DNA from 3 places in the Paenibacillus sp. PvP094 genome. Region 2 is predicted to be linked to each of the others. Evidence: riboswitches for the same ligand, from Rfam matches in the RefSeq annotation. Region 2 holds a riboswitch; each other region holds the start of a gene.

What was found. Region 2 has a riboswitch for thiamine pyrophosphate ahead of ABIC22_RS07490 (ABC transporter substrate-binding protein). Riboswitches for the same ligand answer to the same signal wherever they lie in the genome.
Region 1: linked by a shared signal. The riboswitch ahead of thiC (phosphomethylpyrimidine synthase ThiC) and the one ahead of ABIC22_RS07490 (ABC transporter substrate-binding protein) in region 2 are both predicted to bind thiamine pyrophosphate.
Region 3: linked by a shared signal. The riboswitch ahead of ABIC22_RS21050 (thiamine phosphate synthase) and the one ahead of ABIC22_RS07490 (ABC transporter substrate-binding protein) in region 2 are both predicted to bind thiamine pyrophosphate.

What each region holds. Positions count from the first base shown of each region.
Region 1 covers NZ_JBEPOM010000001.1:1,407,962-1,412,194, reverse strand. Annotated here, with positions in the region: gene ABIC22_RS06535 (alpha/beta hydrolase) at 1-495, opposite strand, end outside; gene ABIC22_RS06530 (IclR family transcriptional regulator) at 857-1,600, shown strand; TPP riboswitch at 1,722-1,835, shown strand; gene thiC (phosphomethylpyrimidine synthase ThiC) at 2,189-3,994, shown strand; gene ABIC22_RS06520 (hypothetical protein) at 4,075-4,233, opposite strand, start outside.
Region 2 covers NZ_JBEPOM010000001.1:1,620,422-1,624,654, forward strand. Annotated here, with positions in the region: gene ABIC22_RS07475 (DUF2798 domain-containing protein) at 59-559, opposite strand; gene ABIC22_RS07480 (VOC family protein) at 732-1,118, shown strand; gene ABIC22_RS07485 (hypothetical protein) at 1,214-1,678, shown strand; TPP riboswitch at 1,851-1,963, shown strand; gene ABIC22_RS07490 (ABC transporter substrate-binding protein) at 2,173-3,213, shown strand; gene ABIC22_RS07495 (thiamine-binding protein) at 3,243-3,533, shown strand; gene ABIC22_RS07500 (ABC transporter permease) at 3,533-4,233, shown strand, end outside.
Region 3 covers NZ_JBEPOM010000001.1:4,562,329-4,566,561, reverse strand. Annotated here, with positions in the region: gene ABIC22_RS21065 (thiazole synthase) at 1-474, opposite strand, end outside; gene thiS (sulfur carrier protein ThiS) at 478-681, opposite strand; gene thiO (glycine oxidase ThiO) at 678-1,910, opposite strand; gene ABIC22_RS21050 (thiamine phosphate synthase) at 1,928-2,551, opposite strand; TPP riboswitch at 2,797-2,906, opposite strand; gene ABIC22_RS21045 (ABC-F family ATP-binding cassette domain-containing protein) at 3,016-4,233, opposite strand, start outside.

The DNA of each region.
Region 1 (4,233 bases), 210 kb from region 2:
CAATTGCTGGGACTCGGCTTTGCCCCCTGTAGCGACTGCCTTGTTCACCTGAGAGGCGAAACCATAGTCAAACATCACTACATTGAACCCGAGCTGGTGGGCATAGTGAGCCAGGTCATACATGGGAACCCAGGTTTCCTCCCGATTGGCCCCATATCCATGACTGAAGATGATGGTTTTGTTGACATCCGTGTCTGCGGGGATATACCAGCCCTGCATCGTACGGCTGCCATCTGCTGCCGGGAACGTGATATCCTCGTACTTCATGTTCTTGGCCTGCATTGGATTGGAGAACACGGGAGCTACGGTCGGGTTGGATAGTACCCAAGCAATATAGCCGTGTAAGGCAATGAAACAAAAGAGCAGAAAAAATACAACGGAGAGCAGCAACGCTACGATAATATGTTTGAACCGGATCAGCCTCGGTGATAACGAAGAAGGCAGGTCGGACACTTTCGTTTGCAGCGGGGCTTCGCTCTGGGATGTCGGAAACATGATTGCCCCTCCTTATTCAGATCAATTGAAGATAACAACGAGTTCAGATCAGATCATATGGCTTGATGTCCTTGCTTGCCTGTGCAGCAAAGTCTTGCTTATATATCTTTATCGTATGTTTCCATATAGTCAAAGTCAATTGATTGGAGGCATTTGTTACGCAATTGTTATATAGTCCGAAAGATATATGGGTAACATTTCCTGATGGTGCAAATTGCAGGGGATTTAGTCTTATAAAAAGAAAATATTTACACTTCTTATCGTCATGATTTGGCTCATTTTGGTTTACAGATGAGATCGTTTCTCATATAATTTATGTAACCAAGTTTCATGTGATGAAACATGAGGAGGGCATTATGCCATGGAAGACCGCAAACTAACCGTCCGGGCTGTGGAACGGGCGCTGGATATATTATTATGTTTTACCACACGGAGCGATCTTGGACTCACAGAAATTGCGAGCCAGATTGGTTTGCACAAAAGTACGGTTCATCGTCTGATGGCGACGCTGGAGGAGAAGGGCTTCGTCATTCGCGATGCGGCCACTGAGAAATACAGGCTCGGCATTCGAATCTGGGAGCTGTCTGCTCATATGTCCCGCAGTGATGATCCTGCCATTTTGCTGCTTCCTGCAATGGAGCGGCTCAGAGATCGTTTGGGAGAAACGGTCAGTCTGTACCTGCGGGATGGCAGTGAGCGTATCCGTATTCAGGCTGTTCAGAGTGATCAGGCCATCCGGCGGGTGGCTCCGGTTGGCGTACGTCTTCCTCTATCCGTAGGGGCATCCAGCAAGGTACTCATGGCATTTGCGACGGAAGAAGACCGGGAGGAACTGATGAATGGTCCCGAATGGCCCGTATTTATCGATCCCGAAGTTTATCTGGCCCAGATGGGTGATATCCGGGAGAATGGATATGCGACCAGCTACGAAGAACGTGAGCCTGGAGCGGCTGCAGTATCGGTTCCTATTATGGATCGAAAGGGGAATATTGCTGCTGCACTATCCGTATCGGGTCCCGTTAGCCGCCTGTCCCAGGAAACTTTGCACGAATATGCACCTGTACTGAAGGAAGCAGCCGCGCAGATGGGTCTCATGTTGTCCTGATCCGGCGTGTCTGGAAGAAAAAGGGTTGTATTTCTGACTGGCTTGCGCTAGTCTGTAATGGACAGCCCAGCGGGGCTGGAATGAATTGAATATGGAACTGCGGTACACATACCGCAACTGTTAACGTTACTGGGGGAGTCCGAATTGTCCGGACTGAGACGGGATCGCATGAGATTCCGGACCCTTTGCACCTGATCTGGATCATACCAGCGTAGGGAAGTAATCGGCGATACAACCACGAACACTGCATAATCCAGCCTTTGGCATGTCTCCACTTGAGGGAGCTTGGCATCAGGCTTGTTATGGGGTGATGGACATAGGCCGGTTCCCTCGGGAACCGGCTTTTTTATATACAGTGTCAAGCGATCAACCGCAGCAGAGGCGGTTCCCTTCTTTTGCGGGAGAGCTGGAGTTGGGTATAACCCGATTATGCCTGTGCCAGATTCTGTCTGCGCTATGCCGCTGTAATGTTCTTTCTTCGGAAGTTGGCCGCTCTTTTCTTGCCTATGCGTGGATGATATGGAACGGGTGCACGAGCGATCAAACTGGCCCATCCATGGGACGACCAACGAGGAGGAAGAGGTAGCGATGAACACAAACAACAGAACAACGGCACAGGAACATTCAGGACAGGGGTTGGAAAAGAGAACAGTGGCGGCCGGACGGGTGCAACAGTTTCCCGGCAGCCGCAAAGTTTACATTCAGGGCTCACGGCCGGACATTGCTGTACCGGAGCGTGAAATTGCCCTTCATGACACGAATACACCCCAAGGGGTGGAGCATAACGAGCCGCTGCGCGTGTACGATACGAGCGGCCCTATGACGGACCCCGGATTTCACGCCGATATCCGGGCAGGCCTGCCAGCTTTGCGTGCACGCTGGATCACAGAACGAAACGATGTAGAGGCGTACCAGGGACGTACCGTCAAACCGGAGGATAACGGGCTTAAGCCTGGAGGGAAGAGAACCGGAGCTGAAGAATATCCAGGCCTCCGCGGCAAACCGCTCCGTGCACAATCCGGACGCTGTGTCACCCAAATGCACTATGCGAGGCAGGGCATCATTACCCCTGAGATGGAGTTTGCAGCTATTCGTGAAGGCGTGGAGTCGGAATTCGTCCGGCAGGAGCTGGCGAGCGGCAGGGCCATTCTGCCATCCAATATTAATCATCCAGAGAGCGAACCGATGCTGATCGGACGTCACTTCCACGTAAAGATCAACGCGAATATTGGAAACTCTGCCGTATCCTCTTCGATTGAAGAAGAAGTGGAGAAAATGACTTGGGCGGTACGCTGGGGGTCCGATACGGTAATGGATCTTTCCACGGGCAAGGATATCCATACGACCCGGGAATGGATCATCCGCAATTCTCCGGTACCAATCGGGACGGTGCCGCTGTATCAGGCGCTGGAGAAGGTGAATGGCGAAGCCGAGGCACTCACCTGGGAGTTGTACCGGGATACGCTCATTGAGCAGGCAGAGCAGGGTGTGGATTACTTTACGATCCATGCAGGCGTACTGCTGCGTTACATACCGATGACGGCCAAACGGATGACCGGCATTGTATCCAGAGGTGGTTCCATTATGGCGGCATGGTGCCTTGCGCACCATCAGGAGAACTTTTTGTACACGCATTTTGAGGAAATCTGTGAAATCATGAAAAGGTATGATGTAGCCTTCTCTCTCGGAGATGGACTCCGCCCGGGCAGCATCTATGATGCCAATGATGAAGCCCAGATGGCTGAACTTGCTACGCTTGGTGAACTGACACAGATTGCGTGGAAGCATGATGTGCAGGTGATGATTGAGGGGCCAGGACATGTGCCGATGCACAAGATTAAGGAGAATGTCGACCTTCAGATGGAGATCTGCAAGGAAGCACCGTTTTATACACTTGGTCCGCTGACAACCGATATTGCACCAGGCTATGACCATATTACCTCAGCCATTGGAGCGGCGATGATCGGCTGGTTCGGAACGTCGATGCTCTGCTATGTGACACCAAAGGAACATCTGGGCCTGCCGAACAAGGATGATGTCCGGGAAGGCGTTATTGCTTACAAGATTGCGGCACATGCCGCTGATCTGGCCAAAGGCCATCCGCGTGCACAGCGCCGGGATGACGCGCTGTCGAAGGCCCGCTTCGAATTCCGCTGGCGGGACCAGTTCAACCTGTCACTGGATCCGGAACGTGCGCTGTCCTATCACGATGAGACACTCCCGGCTGAAGGGGCCAAGGAGGCCCATTTCTGCTCCATGTGCGGACCTAAATTTTGCAGCATGCGCATTACGCAGGATATTCGTGCCTTTGCCGCAGACAAAGGATTATCCGAGAATGAGGCTGTGGCAGCCGGAATGCAGGAAAAGGCTGAGGAATACCGAACCCGAACCTAAGCGCCATTACAGCGCAATTTGGGCAGCCTAAGATATATAAAAGCCGTTCTCTCCACTACTGGGAGAAGAACGGCCCCTAACTAACGCCTACCGATATTCAATTGCTGCTCCAAATAAGATGCCAGCGATGCGAGCGGGCTGTAAATCTCACTTCCCGTATTTGCTGAAGCAAAGGCAGCTGCGGGAGCCATGGATAGCTGAGCAGCTACAATGGTTTTCTCTGGTGACTGTGCAGCTAG
Region 2 (4,233 bases):
TTCATTTCTGGAGTAAAAAATATTAGCATTAATTTATGAATTACATTCAGCAGGTTTACTAAGCTTCATTGTTGATCAAGGGAGCTACCACTTCTTTCCCTTTAATAAATGTACGGAATACATAGCGAACAAGGGGCCCAATAATGAGAAGCTGCAGCGGAAGGGCCAGGCTAAAGTTACGAGTGATGGTGTGAAGATAGGTTTCGAGGAGCGATTTACCCACCAACTGATTCGCAAAATAAGACGTGACCATACCATACAAGGACATGATCAAAACCATGCCAACAACCATGCAGCAAGACATGGCCACAATACCGAGAAGCTTGTTGGACTTGTCAAACGGCAGTGAAAAAGCAACTTTCTGGGCTACCGGACCGACAACAAAGGATTCCACTAGGAAAGCAATAGCAAAACACAAAACAAACTGAAACAGTAATTCAAGCGGGGATAATCTACCGATTAATCCGTTGTAAATCAGGTTGAAGGACATCATCACGATGACCATTCCTGTACACATCATCAAGCCAAAATAAATATGTTCTTTCTTCGTGGTTGGCAACTCTCTCTCATCCTCTCTGTTTACTCTGCCAATTATAAAGATCGCGAATATCTCCACATAAGTGAACATTCTGTGAATTTGATTTAAATCATATTTGACAACTCGGAATTAGGAATCTATCATATCCCTTAATATGTAAGAAACGATTTTCTGAACTTGGGAGGTTTTCATGATGGGTTTTCAAAAACGTATTGACCACATCGGCATTGCTGTACGTGATCTGGAGACAACACTGCGTTTCTATACGGAGATTGTAGGACTGGAATTGAAAGATCGGGTAACCCACACGAATGGTGTTATTCAGCTCGCTTTCCTTGGCTTCCATGGTAGTGATGAAACGGAGATTGAATTGATTCAGGGATACAGCGATAAACTGCCTTCCGAAGGAACGGTGCACCATTTCGCTATCCACGTGGAGGACCTTGATGCGGAATATAAGCGTATCCAGGCGACGGAGGCCGAGTTTATTGACGGGGAGATCGTTACGCTGCCCAACGGCTATCGCTATTTCTTCATCTATGGACCGGAGAAAGAATGGATTGAGTTCTTCCAGCGTTAAACCATGTACCGTTTAAGGAATATTCAATTCCAGGAACCCGTGGGTATAATGTGACCTGTCACGCATTATTCCCCCCTATATTCAAGGAGTTCGCCATGAAAAGACTGATGCAAATGATCGCCGCTATTACTGTCATATGGGCATTATGCTACACCGTATATTTTTCAATTCTAGTAGGAGAATCTTTACTCGTGACTTTAAGCAACAAACCACTCCCCCAATCCACAGTCCTGGTTCAAGAGACAACCCTATCCATTCCTGCGGAGTATTTCGAGTATACTTGGAAAAACAATACGAAATATAACGAATTTTCAGCAATCGATGTGCCAACCTCCCCTGTAAATGTACCTGCCGGTTCAACGCTCTTCATAACCTTCGATCAGACTCCTACAGAAATTACATTTATTGAACAGGGGATTGCGTTAAACAGTTGGATCAGACTAGATCATTCTCATCATACAATCGAAGCACCTGATACTCCTGGAATATATACCTATTTGTACAGTGCAAGTTGGTTTGAAGGCAGCGTTAGTTACGTGATCAAAATCAAAGTTCAGTAAATCAAACATGTACCCGTCTGCCTTCAAACAAAGATCGAGTCCGATCTGCTTATCCTTTCTGATATTTGATACATTCCCACAGGCAAATCACCCTTGGCTATTCCATCCAGTTCCTGACTGGACACATCCCGGCCTCTGGCCTATAATTACACCTAGTAATGCCTGTAACTTCATAGTTTCCCAGGGGAGTCGGAATTGGCCGGCTGAGAGTGTATCCCATCAAGATACTAACCCTTAGACCTGATCTGGATCATGCCAGCGTAGGAATCGGAGTATATCGAATTGGCCCAGCCATGTGCTGCAGCCACCTCTCTAACGCCTGCACGCGTCCCGGATTACGGGGCGCTTTTTTTGATGGTATCTTTTTGACACAAAAAGTACGTCATCCGGATCATAGCTGGTATAAATCGAAGGATTTATGCACCATGCTTGGATATGAAGCCAAGGAGTACCCCGCGCCACTGGCCGGACCATATGAAGGAGAGAAAAACAAGATGAGATGGCGTAAAATGATCGGACTCCTGCTCTTGTGTGTGACACTGGTCACCGTCGCTGCATGCGGCAGCAAGGAAGCAGCGCCTGCAGGACAGAACGGCAGCAGCACCACTGAAAACAGCAGCGAAGGTGACAGCGCAGCATTGAAGGATGTTAAGGTCGTGCTCGACTGGACACCCAATACGAATCATACCGGGCTTTATGCCGCCGTGGATCAAGGATTTTACCAGGCAGAAGGCTTGAATGTCGAGATTGTGCAGCCGGGAGCCGGCGGTGCGGATACGATGGTAGCCTCAAACGAAGTTCCTTTTGGGGTAAGTTATCAGGAGAGTGTAACACAGGCCCGTACACAGAACGTTCCGCTCGTCTCCATTGCAGCAGTCATTCAGCATAATACGTCTGGATTCGCCGCTCCGGTGGATCGAAACATTAAATCACCCAAGGATTTCGAAGGCAAATCCTATGGCGGCTGGGGATCACCGGTTGAAGAAGCGGTTATGCAATCCATAATGGAAGGCGAAGGCGCCGATGTGTCCAAAGTGAAGAATATCAATATGGGCGACACCGACTTTTTTACCGCAGTGAAACGGGACATTGATTTTGCATGGATTTTCTATGCCTGGACCGGCATTGAAGCCGAGCTGCGCGGTGAACCCCTCGACATGCTGTATGTGAAGGATTATTCCGATGCGCTGGACTATTACACGCCTGTACTCGTGACGAACGAGCAGACCATTCAGAATGACCCGGAGCTGGTGAAGGCGTTTATGAAGGCTACTTCCGAAGGGTATCAATATGCGATTGATCATCCCGAAGAAGCGGCAGACATTTTAATCAAGGCTGTACCTGATCTCGATAAGGACCTTGTGGTGGCAAGTCAGAAATGGCTGAGCCCGAAATACAAGGATGACGCTCCGCGCTGGGGTGAGCAAAAACAGGAAGTGTGGCAGAACTACACGGACTGGATGTTTAGCAAAAAACTGCTTGATGAGCAGATCGACGTATCCCAAGCCTATACGAACGAATTTCTACCCCAATAAAGTTGAATCGAAAGGAGCCGTGATTACTCATGGCAAGCACACTGCTTAGCATTCAAGTGATTCCCAAAACGCCGAATGGCGAAAATTCTTATCCTTATGTAGATCGGGCCATCGAAGTGATTCAGCAATCTGGCTTGAAATATCAGGTTAATGCGCTCGACACCACGATGGAAGGTGAACTGGAGGAACTGCTGGAAGTTGTCCGTAAAATGCATGAGGTGCTCGTGGAGGCTGGCAGTCCAAGCATCATCTCCCAGATCAAAATCGCCCACAGCCCGAACGGCTTCAGCATGGATACCCTGACGGAGAAATATCGCTAATGCATACGTACTTCAAAAGTGTATGGCCGCCCATTGTGGCGGTTATTCTCTTTATAGCCATATGGCAGGGCGCCGTTTCCCTGTTTCATATTGAGAAATGGATGCTGCCCGCACCTTCGGACATCGCGCACGAAGCCGCTTCCCAAGCAGAACGCCTAGGCATGCATGCCTGGGCGACCATTCAACTTACATTAGTTGGCTTCGCCGCTGGCACGCTGGTTGGGCTGCTGATCGCCATGGTACTGCATCTGATTCCATTTCTGAAATCTGCCCTGTATCCTTTACTTATCCTTAGTCAAAATATACCGACCATTGCGCTCGCTCCGCTCCTGCTGATCTGGTTCGGATTCGGACTGCTGCCCAAACTTATTACCATCATCCTGGTCTGCTTCTTTCCCGTTGCCGTCGCTGCCATGGATGGCCTGACACGTACGGATGCCGCCATGATGAATTACATGCGCATGGCGGGAGCGAGACGCGGCCCAATTTTCTGGAAGCTGGAGCTCCCGCACGCACTGCCTTCCATCTTCTCCGGTGTCAAGATTGCTGCTACTTACAGCGTTATGGGTGCCATTATTGCTGAATGGATCGGAGCCGACAAAGGGATCGGATATTACATGATGCTTCAGAAGTCCGCTTACCGGACAGATCGTCTATTCGTTGCGATTATGATTATTGTCGCGCTCAGCCTGCTGCTCTT
Region 3 (4,233 bases), 2.9 Mb from region 2:
TGCTCCGATCGGTGAAGCTCCTGGCATGACTGCATGAACCCCAAGCAGCTGCAGCCGTTTGGCTAAAATCACATCATCCGAGATATAAGGCAGTACGATGAATCCTTTTTCCAACAGGATCTCGCAGGCCTTGTACGTTTCGATCGGATCTGGCAGCAGTGTGATCCCATCTCCGATCACTTCTACTTTTATCATATCACAAAGTCCTGAGGCACGGGCAAGTTCAGCGATTCGGACGGCCTCTTCTGCAGTGGAAGCACCCGCGGTATTAGGGAGTAAAGTGAATCGCTTCAAATCGAGTGTATCAAGGAAGTGGCGTTTATCCCGATCTTCCAAGTTGAGGCGTCGAACTGCAAAAGTCAGCACTTCGGTTCCTGACGCTTCTACCGCTTGACTCTGTATATCCAAATCGTCAAATTTGCCCGTACCCAACAACAATCTAGAATGAAATGAATGATGTCCTATCTTCAGCATGTTTTAACCGCCTCCCACAAAATGTACGATCTCAATTCGGTCTCCGTCTCTTAAAACGGTCGATGCATGGTGCTCCCTCATCAGAATTTGGCGATTTAACTCAACCACCACAGTTTTCACCTGCAAATTAAAAGATTGCAGTAGCTGATCTACATGATTTAAATCGTCCTCAATGTTCATGCTCTGCCCGTTTACGATGATGTTCACTGCATAATCTCCTTTCTGCTCAAACGCTCCGGACTCAATTCATCAATGCCAAGCTCCTCCGAAGAATGGCCAGCCATCAGATCAGCCATCAGGCTGCCGGTAATTGCGCTAAGTAAGATGCCATTTCTGTAATGTCCAAACGCGGTATATAACCCGGGTACGCATTTACAAGCTCCCAGATAAGGCAAACCGTCAGGGGTTGATGGTCGAACCCCTGCCCAGGCACGGATAAACTGGGCTTGCTGTATTCCAGGGACCCACCCTGCTGCGGATGCAAGCAGCTTTTGAATGCCTTCAACAGTAACTTCCCGATCTGAGCGCCCCGGTAAACTGGTAGCTCCGATCCAAACTTCGCCGTTTGCTTTGGGGACAATGTATACATTATCTGCATAAACAGTCTTGTCAGGTCTGTAATCTGCATCATGTTTCGCAAATTGTATTGCTGCAATTTCACCTTTCACTGGAAGAGTGGGCAGGTTAAGACCCACCTGCTTCAATATCTCTCCACCTTGTAATCCAGCTGCGACAACAACATGTTTACACGTTAATCTTCCAATCGACGTTTCCACACCCTGGATTCCACTCGAGTCGGCAATTAGACTTACATTCTGTACACCTTCGATTACTTTGGCTCCCATTGTTTGAGCTGCGCCCGCATAGGCACGTGCCAAATTGACAGGGAGAAGTTCACTTTCTGAAGCTCTATACAGAGCCCCGAAAGCTTCCTTGCTTATCCATGGGGCTTCACGTTGAAGATTGGAATGATCCCACCACATTTGCTCTGTAGGCAAAACTGTACTTCTTCTCGAATCGCTATACTTTTTCATCTCGGCTTCATTCCGAAATGGTGTAATAAATCCACTCTGCTGCAGGCCAATTTCAATGCCGCTTAGTAGTTCAAGCTGTTCTTTTTGCTGATGCAGTCGTTTTCTACTTTCATATGCTAGCTTTGACATCACAGTAGTATGAAACGTCTCGCTGTCTGCAGCTAACATGCCCGCTGCCGCAGAAGATGTCTCACTTGCAATACGCGCACGCTCGATTAAAATCACTTCTTTACCTCGTGAAGCTAGCTCATACGCGATGGCACAACCTATAACGCCTCCTCCCACAACAATAGTTTCCGCATGAAGCTTGCCACGAATTTCTCCACGTATTTGTGTCGTACAACCTGCTCCATTTCGGTAAATGCTGCCTCTTCGTCTTCGGCCTCTTGCTTCTCTGCTCATTCATTCACCTCCGTTATTCATTCGATAGCCCGCTTCAAGGCTGCTGCCGCGCTTTCCGGATTATCACTGGCCCAGATAGAAGATATTACTGCGGCACCACTTGCACCAGCTGCACGTACAGCTGCTATGTTTGCCGGTCCAATACCGCCAATGGCAATTACGGGGATGGAAACAGCTGAGCATATTTCAGACAGTGCATATATCCCTCTCGGCTTGCTCCCAGGTTTACTGCTGGAGGAAAATACATGACCATAAAAGAGGTAATCCGCTCCCCGTTCTTCAGCTACTCTAGCTTCGTGAAGAGAGTGAACAGAAATACCGAGACGAAGTCGATCGCTTTTGTTCAGGCTGCTGCCTTGAGTAGTCGCCATATCGGACTGGCCCCAATGAATCCTCTGAATGAAAACATGTTTTTCCAACTTATTCAGCTCACATAGACCATTGATTACGATCCTGTCAGATGGAATTCCTGCGTTCAGCAAACTATGAGCCCATTGAATTTTTTGTTCAGTGGTTAGATGTTTTTCCCGAATGTGGATATAGTCAAGCCAAGGCCATGCATCCGCTGCAATCTTCAGAAAACGTTGTTGATCCCCTACCCCTGGCGAAACAGCATGCAGTTCAAACGATAGTGAATTCACAGGTTTTTTAAAGGTATCCGTTTGGTTTCACCTTCCTTGCCGTCACAATATGTAAGCACAAAAAAGCCACTCCCGTAGGGAGTGGCCGCGATAACATGTCCAGTTAGTTAAATGAGCTTTACATGCCAGTTGTCAGGTATACAAGCTATTAAACCATAGCCCTGATATATACGAGATACCTTCATGTTCCACTTGTGAGCATTCACATTCGCTACAAAATCGAATATTAATTTGCCCATATCATTAACTAAAACGCGCCACTTCCCTACGCTGGTATAATCCAGATCAGGTGCAAAGGGTCCGGAATCGCATTATTCCATCTCAGCCGCAACGAGCGGCCCCCCTAGTGATCGTATGAAGTTGTAGCCTATGTTACCATAGTCACCTTTTTTTGTCACCGTTGATTTTTCAAACTCATGTTGATGAATGTTTTGATTGTAGAGCACTAAATTGCTCCGCAACAACTAGTTTTTCTCAGACCAGGCTTCGACGTCCCATGTCTTGGTGACCCAATCCTGATAAAATTCAGGTTCATGGGAAACGAGCAGTACTGTACCTTTAAATTCTTGCAAGGCTCGTTTTAGCTCCGCTTTTGCTGTTACATCCAGGTGATTTGTCGGTTCATCAAACAGGATCCAGTTGCTTTCACGCATCAGAAGCTTGCACAAGCGAACTTTCGCTTGTTCTCCCCCACTAAGTGCACTCAGCGGACGAGTGATATGCTCGTTTTTCAAACCACAGCGGGCCAAATGCCCGCGTACTTCATTCTGAGTTAGATGGGAGAATTCGTTCCACACATCTTCAATTGGCGTAATGTTGCCAGCCCGAACTTCCTGTTCAAAGTAAGCCGTTTCCAGATAATCCCCCAGGAACGTTTTACCACTGATCGGCGGGATTTTGCCCAATATGGTTTTAAGAAGTGTCGACTTACCTACACCGTTACATCCAACAATGGCTATTTTCTCACCACGTTCAATGGTCATTGTCATCTTAGGCAGCAAAGGGTAGGAATAACCTATCTCGAAATCAATTCCCTCGAATACTGTTTTGCTGCTGGCACGGGCATCTTTGAATTTAAATGTCGGTTTTGCTGCTTCATCCGGGCGATCGATTCGTTCAATCTTGCCCAGCTGTTTCTCGCGGCTTTTGGCACGTCCGGAAGTGGAGGCTCTTGCCTTGTTACGCTGAATGAAATCTTCCTGTTTCTTAATATATTCCTGCTGTTTCTCATAAGCGTCGATATGTTGTGCTTTTTGCATATCTGCCATTTCAAGAAACTTATTGTAGTTGGCAGCATAACGCGTCAATTTAGCAAATTCCAGATGATAAATCACGTTAACGACTTCATTCATGAACTCCGTATCATGCGAAATCAGAATAAATGCATAAGGGTAATCTTTCAAATATCGAGTTAACCATTCAATGTGCTCCACGTCCAGGTAGTTTGTTGGCTCGTCCAGCAAAAGAGCCGTCGGTTTCTCGAGCAACAACTTGGCGAGCAATACTTTGGTCCGTTGTCCCCCGCTTAGAGCAGCGACGTCACGATCAAGCCCAATAGCGGATAATCCGAGGCCATTTGCCATTTCTTCCACTTTTACATCAATCAAATAAAAATCGCCCTGCTCAAGCTGCTCCTGGATTTCACCCATTTCTTCCAGCAGTTTTTCAAGCTGGTCTGGGTC